Regions from separate parts of the Beduinella massiliensis genome, predicted to be linked through region 1. Evidence: a T-box and tRNA genes for the amino acid it is inferred to sense, from the RefSeq annotation. Region 1 holds a T-box; the other holds one or more tRNA genes.
What was found. A T-box is a leader RNA that pairs with one kind of tRNA and senses whether it is charged. The one in region 1 lies ahead of C1725_RS16525 (alanine--tRNA ligase), so its partner is inferred to be a tRNA-Ala.

Region 1 (5,051 bases):
TCGACCGCCATGGTGAGTGTGCCAACCGCAACGATAAGCGTCGGTTGAAGAATTACTACGAGCGCCAAGGGGGCAGTTGAAAAATATCTTTGCACAATTCGATGCAGTAGTGCGCTAAGCCCTCCAATGAGAACAATGGTCATGATAGCTGTCGCCATCCAGTTCTCCATGTGGCTGCCCGTCAGAACATAAGTCGGAAGGTATAAAAGGAGCTCGGGCAATACGCCAAAATATACGTAATAGTGTCCATTATAAAAGGCCGTATCCCATTTAAAGCTAACACCATCGCTTGTGCGAAGCTGGCAATCGTAGGGATTTTCCATCTCCTTCAGATCGTCGTAGGGCTCTTCCAGCAGATGGAGTTGCCCCTCAGCCATGGCTTCGGCCAGTTGCTGATACTGTGTATGATGTTCAGGTACATCGATAATGTTATTCTCATTAAGACGTGTCAGTTTCCACCCACAAACCATATAAACAAGCGTAAGCGTAATCATCAGCACTGCCTGCGGGCGGCTTTTCCAAGGATGATATTGCTGTGCAAATAGCCATCCAGAAGGCCGGAGGACATAAGCCGCCGCCATTACGAAGAATACGATCACCATGCGAATCCAGGAAAAGAAAAGAGGCATCGGCTCGTTAATTCTAATCTCGTTGATCCTGACCTGAGCCCCCTGCATGTCGTCCCCCAGATAAAGAACCAGTGAGCGTGTCTTACCTGAAAGGTTAAAAAACGCATACTGTGTTCTGGGCACCTCATACAGTACAGAAAAGGATTTAAATTGATGGAGGTTTTGGTTCGCCTCGTCGTTTGCATAAGGTCTGAACTCCACCACGGAATCCCAGGTGTCGTTCCGTTCTGCATCGATATACAGGTTATAAACAGGCGCTTCAATGTTATCGATGAAAATAAAAGCGTTTCCTAAGTCGTCCACCGTGTAAGAGCCATCTTCATTCTGTGTGAAGCCTTCCCCCAGAGACATTCGCATATCTTCAGGCGATTTATAGTTCAAACTCCGCCAATGATGCATATTGAAGACAAACGTCTCCGCAAAAATCGCAGCGCATAGCATGACAGCCACCGCAAGCAGCGTTCTGCATATCCTTTTCTTTCTCATTTACACCCTCACTGTGGCAAAGGGCTACGGAGCCTACAAAATACTTTGAAGGCCCCGTGCCCCTCTCTTTACTCCGCCTTCGCCCCGATGACCGCCTTGATGCGGCGCACACCGGCCGAGGAGGATTCTTCCTTCTGAATCTTAAACGAGATCAGCTCGCCCGTGTGGTTCGCGTGCGGGCCGCCGCAGATTTCCTTGGAGAACGGCCCCATGGTGTACATGCGCACCTTTTCGCCGTACTTGCTCTCGAACAGACCGATCGCGCCCTCCGCCTTGGCCTCGGCCACGGTCGTCTCCTTCATCTCGACGGGCGCGTCCGCCGCGATCGCCTCGTTCACCAGGCGTTCCACCTCGGCGATCTCCTCCTTGGTCATCTTGCGGCCAAAGGAGAAGTCGAAGCGCAGGCGCTCCGCCGTGATGTTGGAGCCCTTCTGCGCGACCTCGTCGCCCAGCACCTTGCGCAGCGCGCCGTGCAGCAGGTGGGTCGCGGTGTGCAGCCGCGCGGTCTGCTCGCTGTGGTCCGCCAGACCGCCCTTGAAGCGCTGCTCCGCGCCCGCGTGGCTGGTCTTCTGGTGCTGCTCAAAGCGGGCGGCAAAGCCCTCCTCATCGACCGTCAGGCCGTGCTCGGCGGCCAGTTCCTTGGTCATTTCGATGGGGAAGCCGTAGGTGTCGTAGAGCTTGAAGGCGCTGACGCCGTCGATGACCTTGCCGCCCTCCATGCGGGCGACCATCTTCGCGAACTCCTTCTCGCCCTGGCGCAGCGTGCGGGCAAAGCGCGCTTCTTCGAGCTTCAGCTGTTCGAGCACGAAGGCCTCGTTCTGCTTGAGTTCCGGGTACACGTCCTGATACTGCGCGATGATGACCGCGGCGATCTCGCAGGTAAAGCCCTCGCCCATGCCCAGCTCCATGCCAAAGCGCACGGCGCGGCGGATGAGGCGGCGCAGCACGTAGCCCTGGTCTACGTTGGAGGGGGAGACGCCGCGCGGGTCGCCCAGGATCATCGTCGCGGTGCGCATGTGGTCGGCGATGATGCGGAAGGCGCGCGTGGTCTTCTCGTCCGCGCCGTACTCCCTGCCCGAAAGCTCCGCGATCTTGGCGAGGATGCCCGTGAACGCATCGGTATCGTAGACGGTCTTCTTGCCGTTCAGCACGCAGATCGTGCGCTCCAGCCCCATGCCGGTATCGACGTTCTTGCGCGCCATCGGCTCAAAGGCGCCGTCCGCGTTCTTATGGTACTGCATGAACACGTCGTTCCAGATCTCCAGGTAGCGTCCGCAGTCGCAGGCGGGCGAGCAGTCCGGGCCGCAGGGCTCCTTGTCGGTGATGATGAACATCTCCGTGTCCGGGCCGCAGGGGCCGGTCTGGCCCGCAGGGCCCCACCAGTTGTTCGCGCGCGGCAGGAAGAAGATGTGGTCGTCCTTCACGCCGTTTTCGCGCCAGTAGTTCGCGGCCTCGTCGTCGCGGGGGATGCCGCGTTCCTCGTCGCCCTCGAACACCGAGAAGGCGAGCCTGTCCGGGTCGAGCCCGAGCCATTCCTTGCCCGTCAGGAATTCCCAGGACCAGGAGATCGCTTCCTTCTTGAAGTAATCGCCCAGCGACCAGTTGCCCAGCATTTCAAAGAAGGTCAGGTGCGAGGCGTCGCCCACCTCGTCGATGTCGCCGGTGCGGATGCACTTCTGCACGTCGCAAAGGCGATTGCCCGCCGGATGCTTCTGGCCCATCAGGTACGGCACCAGCGGATGCATGCCCGCCGTGGTGAACAGCACGGTCGGATCGTTTTCCGGAATGACGGAGGCGCTGGGAATCACCGCGTGCCCCTTTTGCTCAAAAAATCTGAGCCACATCGCCCGCAGTTCGTTGGAAGTCGTAGGTCTTACGCTCATGATAAAAATGCTCCTTTCCAAAATAGAAAAGCGCCTGCTCGTTCGGGGACGAACAGGCGCTGACATTCGCGGTACCACTCCGATTGGCGCGAAATGCCGCGCCCTCTCTTGCCCATAACGACGGGTGTGCCGTCCCGCCCTACTCCGTTCAGGCAGGCCGCTCGGCAGCCGCTTCCCCCACGCCCACGCACCGGCCTTCCACCCTCTGCCGGCTCGCTTTGCGCATCCCGTGCGGTACTCTTCTGCTTCATCGCGTGTTGATATTGGATGTATTATAACGCGGAAGCGCCCGGCTTGTCAAGCCGGGCGCGGAAGGTTATCAGGTAGTGGGCGCCGGATATACGCTCCCCGGTTCCGCACCGCTGGTCTTGTTGTTCTTGACCCAGGTGACGGCCTTGGCGATCGCCGCCTGGTGGTCGTCGTCCACGTGGTCGCTTCCGTGCGTCTTGCTGTTCTTGAGGTGGATACAGAACTGACCGGGATAGTTGTTGTTGGTCACCTTCTGGCTTCCGTGAACCACGCCGTACATCGAGCCGCAGAACGTCGACTTTCCGATCGTCAGCAGCACCGGGCGACGCTTATAGTGGCCGTTGTCGTCCGTCAGCTCGAGCGCGCTGCCCACGCCGTAGGCCGCACACATGACGGCCGTGTCGTCCGCCGTGGCGGGCTCCACGTCGAAGTGGTTGCCAGCGGATTGCAGGACGATGTTCCACGACTTGCCGGAGTTGATGTCGTACAGCGTCGCCTTGCCGCTGCCCCAGGCCTTCTTGATCGCTTCTTTGCTTGCAAAGTAGTCGGGGTTGAAGTAAGCCGTTCCATCCAGGCCGTACGCCGGCGTCGTCGATGCGGAGCTGTTGAGCTTCGCGTAAATCGCGGTCTGCGTCTTCGGACCCGCCTTGGCGTCCGCCGTGATGTTGTGGTCGAGCTGGAACTGGCGCACCGCCTCGGCGGTACCGGTTCCGTAACGGCCGGTGATCGACTTGCTCTCCGGGTAATAACCCAGCTTGCGCAGCGCCTGCTGCAGCGACTTGACGTCTTCGCCCTCCATGTTGAGCGTCAGCGTGCGGTATCCGCCGGAGCCACTGCCGGAGCCCTTGATTTCGTCGTCGGAGACGTTCGTGGTGACGAAGTCCTCACGAATCCAGGAGCCGATCTTCAGGCCGTACCACTTCTTGCCGTCGCCGTCCTTCTTCGTGCTGATGTAGGGATAGATAGCGCCCTTGCTGGTCGTACCCATCACGCTGGAGTCCGTGCTCGCTTCCTGACGCAGGCGCACGTTGTCCGCCGTCACCTTGATGTAGCCGTTGACGACGACTTCGCCACCGCCGGTGACATTGCCCGCGAGGTAGGACTCCGCCTCGGACTTGGTGAGCACATATACCATGTCGCTGCGGATGTAGCCGGAGGAGGTGTAGCCGCCCACCGTGAAGGTAATGTTGTACCAGACGTAGTTGTTGCTGCTCATCGAGCTGTTGATCTTGAAGTAGGTGTTGAGCGCAAGGATCGTCTTGGAATTGCCGGTCGGGCTCGTGCGCACGTTGACCTTGTCCTTGTTCGTGCGTCCGTAATTGCTGCGCAGCGTGGGGGTGGTAATGACGCCGTCGCCGCTCTCCGGGTCTTTTCCCGTGATCTTCGCTGTAATCTTGTTGAGGGTCTTCGGGCCCGCCACGCCGTCCGCGGTCAGATCGTTGTCCTTCTGGAACTTGCGCACCGCTTCCTTGGTAAGGGAGCCGTAGCTGCCCGTGACGCTGCCGGTATAATACTTCAGGGTCTTCAGGTTCTCCTGAAGCGTCTTCACCGCTTCGCCGGAGGAGCCCTCCTTGAGCGTCGTCGTCGACCCGCCCGTAGAGGTGCCGGAGCCATCGGTGGAGCCGCCGCCCATCGCCGCGTTGATCTTCTCCAGCGTCTTCTTGCCCGCCACGCCGTCCGCGGAAAGGTCGTTCTTGCGCTGGAACTTACGCACCGCTTCCTCGGTCATGGGGCCGTAATTGCCCGTGACGCTGCCGTCGTAGAAGCCCAGCGTCTTGAGGTTCTGCTGCAGCGTCCTCACCGC
Region 2 (5,051 bases), 410 kb from region 1:
ACCTGAATATCTTTAACTTTGAAAAGCAGGTCAACGACTGGTACGGCGAGGGAGACGACATGATCTTCATCGATGGGGACCCGCATCCTACCCTTCAGGGCACGGGCACGGAGGATTACTTTAACACTGCCTATTGCCCCCGTCAGGAGTACAGCGCCCCCTGGCACGGCCTGACCGTCTACTCCGGCAACGAACTCGGCCGTCCCTGGATGGGGGCGAACAGCATGTATCGCTTTCACATCAAGGACCCCATTCGCTTTGATCGCTCTATCCGCGTGACGATCGAACACGGGCACGCCAACAAACTCTCCAACGATTATTCCAGCACCGCCTACTGGTACCAGCAGGAGCCGCACGACCCTGCGTATCGCCTGCCGTCCGTAGATGCGCGTCTGCCCCGCAGAAACAGCGACGCCAAATAAAAAAAGAAGCTGCCGACGCATATTTCGGCAGCTTCAAATTTTCAATCCTGAATCCTATAAAGCTGGCGGTTGTCCATTGCCCAGACCTTCTCCGAAAAACCGCCGGGCGAGGTGCGCGCCAGCGCCTCCTGCATTTCAAACAAGCGCGCGTCCAGCGTATCGATGGTGTTGAGCACCTCTGCCTCCGGAAATTTAGGCGCCACCGGGCTTCCAAATTCCGGGATTCCATGGTGAGAAAGCACCATATGCTGCAGCAGCAGCACGACGTCCTTGCGCGCGCCGACCTTATCTCCCGCCTTCTCGATGTCCACCACGCCGCGCACGATGTGCCCGATGAGCTTGCCCTGCGCCGTATAGTCGGAAACCACGCCCAACGTATCGGCGTCCATCTCGCTCAGCTTTGCCAGGTCGTGAACGATGACCCCCGCCGCGAGGAGGTCCCCGTTCAGCCAAGGATAGACGGCCGCGATCGCCTTAGCGCAGCGCAGCATGCCCGTCATGTGATGCAAAAGGCCGCTGCGCTCCGCGTGATGCATCTGTTTCGCCGCCGGGAACGTGAGAAGGCGCTCGCCTGCCTGATCGAGCAGTTCCAATACCAACGCGCGCAGGCTGCTGTCCACGATGGATTCCGCCGTCGAGCGCACCTCGCCCATCATCGTCTCCGGTAATTCGGGCGCGCAGGGGACGAGCAGGGCCATGTCCACCGTTTCCTCCGGGCCCGTAACCTTCACGCGCTCCACGCGAAGCTGCATGCGCCCCATGAACTCGTTGCCCGTGCCGCGCACCTGCACGATGCTTCCCTGAGGCGGCGGCGCGACCGTGCCATCCCACATCTTGGCGTTGATGGTTCCCGTCCGGTCGCCCAACGTCATATCCAGATAGAGCTTTCCGCTGGATGCCGTCCGCTGTTCCGCGGAGCGCACCAGAAGATACCCCTCAAATTTTTCGTCCTTGCGAATCTGCGCTATGGTGTTTGCCATCCTCTGCCTCCATCGATCGGCTGCCCGCCGTGCTTTTCTTCATCATACGGGATTTAACGCCGCTTTTCAACCATCCAGCGCAAATTTTTTTGACATTGCCCGGAAGATTTCTCTTTACATCGCCGCATCCGTATGCTATAATATTATTCGTTCACGGGGCATTAGCGCAGTTGGTAGCGCACAACACTGGCAGTGTTGGGGTCAGGAGTTCGAATCTCCTATGCTCCACCAAAAAACCGTTGTAAATCAACGGTTTTTCTTTTTTGTTCAAATTGGGCACAGAATGTGTTCGTGACAACAGGCACAAAATCGGGCCCATCACGTCAAATGGAAATAAATTAGTGCCAGCAGCTCATCCATCCGTTTCGATAAACCGCCATTCATATATGCGCCTATTCCTCAAAGCCTTTAAGCCGCGGCTGGCACATCCCGCCGTCGCCCGTTTGCCCCCTGTACACGACGCGCAATAGGCATATACGCAAACCAAACTGCGTTTTCATTCCCCGGGCGGTACCGCCACAAACGGCGCAGGGTACTGCCTGAATTGCTCCAGCCCCCGCTTTGCCGTGCCGGGCATCCCATGCCCCTCGTAGATGCACTTGAGGATATCTTCCCGGCTCTCGCAGCCCTCGTCCGCCTTGAGTTCCGCCGGCTTGTCTTCCACGCTCTATCGTACTATACTGTCCTTAAACGGCGCGCCTTTGCGCAGGAAGGACGTGACTACATGTTTGACACTTTGCTCGCCCTGTGCAGGGACCGGCCGGTCTACGTACAGACGCACAATTTCCCCGATCCGGACGCACTCGCGTCGGCACACGGCCTTTGCAGGTTGCTCGAGGCGTCAGGTATAAAGGCCATCGCATGCTACGACGGCCAGCTTGACAAGCGCGCGGGCCGCAAGATGGTGGAGGTCTTTGGCATCAAGGCCGTCCCCGTTCACGAGCTGGGCTCGTTGGAGGCGGACGCGTTCGTCCTCTGCGTGGACAGCCAGAAGGGAAATGGGAATATTACACCGCTCTCCGTCGGCATCCAGGCCTGTATCGATCATCACCCCATCTTTGTCGCTTCTGACTACGTCTATCAGGACATCCGAACCGTTGGGGCGTGCGCAACGCTCGTGGCGAGCTATTTTCGAGAAGCCGGCGTCTCTCCCGACGCCTCGACCGCTGCCTGCCTGCTGTTCGGCATTCAAAACGATACGCGGCAGTTCTCGCGCGGGGTGAGCAGTCTCGATATCGACATGTTCGGCTACTTAAACCGGCTCAGCAATGCCGCGGAACTGCGCGCCCTCACCTCCAGCACCATGGCCTTTTCCGACCTGAAGGCGTATGTGAGCGCGATCGACACGTTCCGCGTTTACGCAGACGTAGGCTTTTCGGAGGTCGAATATCCCTGCTCGGACGACCTGATCGCCATGATTTCCGACTTTTTTCTGTCGCTCGACGGAATCAACCTGTCCGTCGTCTTTAACCGCCGCGCAGACGGCATCAAGTTCTCCGTTCGCTCCAAGCAGGACACGGTAGACGCGGGCAAGCTGACCGATCTTGCCCTGCGAGGCCTCGGCAGCGGAGGCGGGCACTCCTACATGGCCGGCGGCGTGATAACCACGGAGCACGAATCGGAATTGGGCGTCTATCCCGACGAAATCATCCGCGATCTGTTTCTGGATGCGCTGCAGCGCCTCAGGTGCGATCGATAGACGACGCTCGCGCGGTCGTCATGACGGACAAAATCGGCCGCCCGCCCCTTGCTCTTTTTTCCTCCATCCGCTATAATGACGGCATGAAGTACGTACAACAGATTGAAGCCTTTCAGCCCTCCTGCGAGCAGGAGAGGTGCGACCGCGCGCTCGTCCTCTCCCTCGTTCAGAAAGACCCGGCGCTCGCCCTTACGCGCGGGAGTGCGGCCGCTCACATGACGGCCTCCTCCATGATCTTCAACCCCTCCCGGGATCGCGTGCTCCTGGCGTTTCACAAGCTCTATCAATCCTGGGCCTGGACGGGCGGCCACGCAGACGGGGACGGGGATTTGCTCGCCGTAGCGCTGCGCGAAGCGCAGGAGGAGACGGGCATCGTCTCGGTTCGTCCGCTTTCCCCGGACATCCTGACGCTCGACGTGCTGCCCGTCTGGGGGCACGTAAAACGGGGCGCCTATGTCTCCACACATCTGCACCTTAACGTTTCCTATGCGCTTGTCGCGTCGGAGGATCAGGCGCTTTACGTGCGCCCCGACGAAAACGAAGGGGTACGTTGGATCGAGATCGACCAACTGGAGCAGTTCGTCTCAGAACCCGAAATGCTGCCTGTGTATCGCCGCCTGATCGCAAGCGGACGTAAGCTGCCGTAAGACGAAAAGCAAAGACAGAGGACCTGCGGAGCGCTTGAACCGAACCGCAAAAAACGGAGAATAGGCAAAGTACCCCCTGATGTAGGAGAATAACTGCATCAGGGGGTACTCGCATATGGCGCGAAGGAATCAAAGAGTACAGGGATTATTTCCGGAAATTCAGCAGATGCTGTCAGAAGGAATGACGCAAAAAGAGGCAACAAGCGCCCTCGGCTTAAAAGGGGCAAGACCTATGGCTACCGCAGGTAGTACTGGACACAATAAGGTCAGCGATGAAGAAAGAGAAAAAGAGAGTCGCTGCGGAGTTGCAGTTCCACAGCGACCAGGGCTTTCAATATACTTCACAGGCATATGTTAAGCTAACTCAATCTTACGGCATGCCCCCGTCCATGTCAGCCAGCTTCTGCACGCGGCGGCGGAACTCCTCGCTTTGCGAAAAATGGGCGTTAAGAAACAGGTCGATCAGCTCCAGCGCGACGGTGTGACCGACGATCTGCCCGCCCAGGGTGATGACCTGAACGTCGTCGTGCTCCACACATTGGTGTGCGGTGTAGAGGTCATGGCATACGCTGGCGCGGATACCCGGCATCTTGTTGCAGGCGATCGCGGCCCCTACGCCGGTGCCGCAGAACATGATGCCCCGCTCGCACGTCCCCGCCAGCACCGCGCCGCATATTTTGCGCGCGATATCCGGGAAGTCTACAGGCTGCGGATCGTAGCTTCCGAAGTCTGTGACCTCATGTCCCTTCTCTCCTAGGGGCCCCAGCACCTTTTGTTTCAGCTCATAACCGGCATGATCCGAACCGACAGCGATTTTCATTACAGACGCCTCCAGCTACTTTTTCTCTATAAACCGAACGCCAAAAGGTCCGGTCCTTCTCGTTATGTCTTCCGCCGTCATTTCTGCAACGCATATTTCCGCCAAATATTGAACCTCACATCCTTTTTCCAGATGCCCCGCGAATGCGCCGTCCCCGGAGCAGCATGTGATATGAAGATGCGCCTCTCCGTCAATAATCAGCCCTTGCAGTGCACTCATCTCGATCGGCGCCTCGACCGTGAGAAACTCATTTGCGGGTTCATCCTCCAGCGTCGTGATCCGATGATAGACCGCCCTGCGCAACGCGCCGATTCCGCTGACCACGACGCCATAGCGAATATCCAGTTTCCGTGTTTCTCGCTGAATGCATTCCAGCACATCCTCCCCCTTATGCAGATTTAAGATCACAAACCGTCCATTTGGCTTCGCATAAAAGGTATTCATCGTCGTCTCCTTTTCGATACGATCCAGCGTCCAAAGGCG

Region 2: it encodes a tRNA-Ala, which carries the amino acid that the T-box ahead of C1725_RS16525 (alanine--tRNA ligase) is inferred to sense. The anticodon was not compared.

What each region holds. Positions count from the first base shown of each region.
Region 1 covers NZ_LT963430.1:3,436,948-3,441,998, forward strand. The annotation lists gene C1725_RS16520 (hypothetical protein) at 1-1,115, opposite strand, end outside; gene C1725_RS16525 (alanine--tRNA ligase) at 1,184-2,998, opposite strand; T-box leader at 3,040-3,258, opposite strand; gene C1725_RS16530 (peptidoglycan-binding domain-containing protein) at 3,318-5,051, opposite strand, start outside.
Region 2 covers NZ_LT963430.1:3,849,706-3,854,756, forward strand. The annotation lists gene C1725_RS18300 (glycoside hydrolase family 172 protein) at 1-422, shown strand, start outside; gene C1725_RS18305 (HD domain-containing protein) at 464-1,402, opposite strand; tRNA gene C1725_RS18310 (tRNA-Ala) at 1,558-1,633, shown strand; gene C1725_RS19570 (hypothetical protein) at 1,899-2,066, opposite strand; gene C1725_RS18315 (DHH family phosphoesterase) at 2,127-3,101, shown strand; gene C1725_RS18320 (NUDIX hydrolase) at 3,089-3,748, shown strand; gene C1725_RS19575 (hypothetical protein) at 3,864-4,106, shown strand; gene C1725_RS18330 (RpiB/LacA/LacB family sugar-phosphate isomerase) at 4,119-4,568, opposite strand; gene C1725_RS18335 (PPC domain-containing DNA-binding protein) at 4,584-5,012, opposite strand.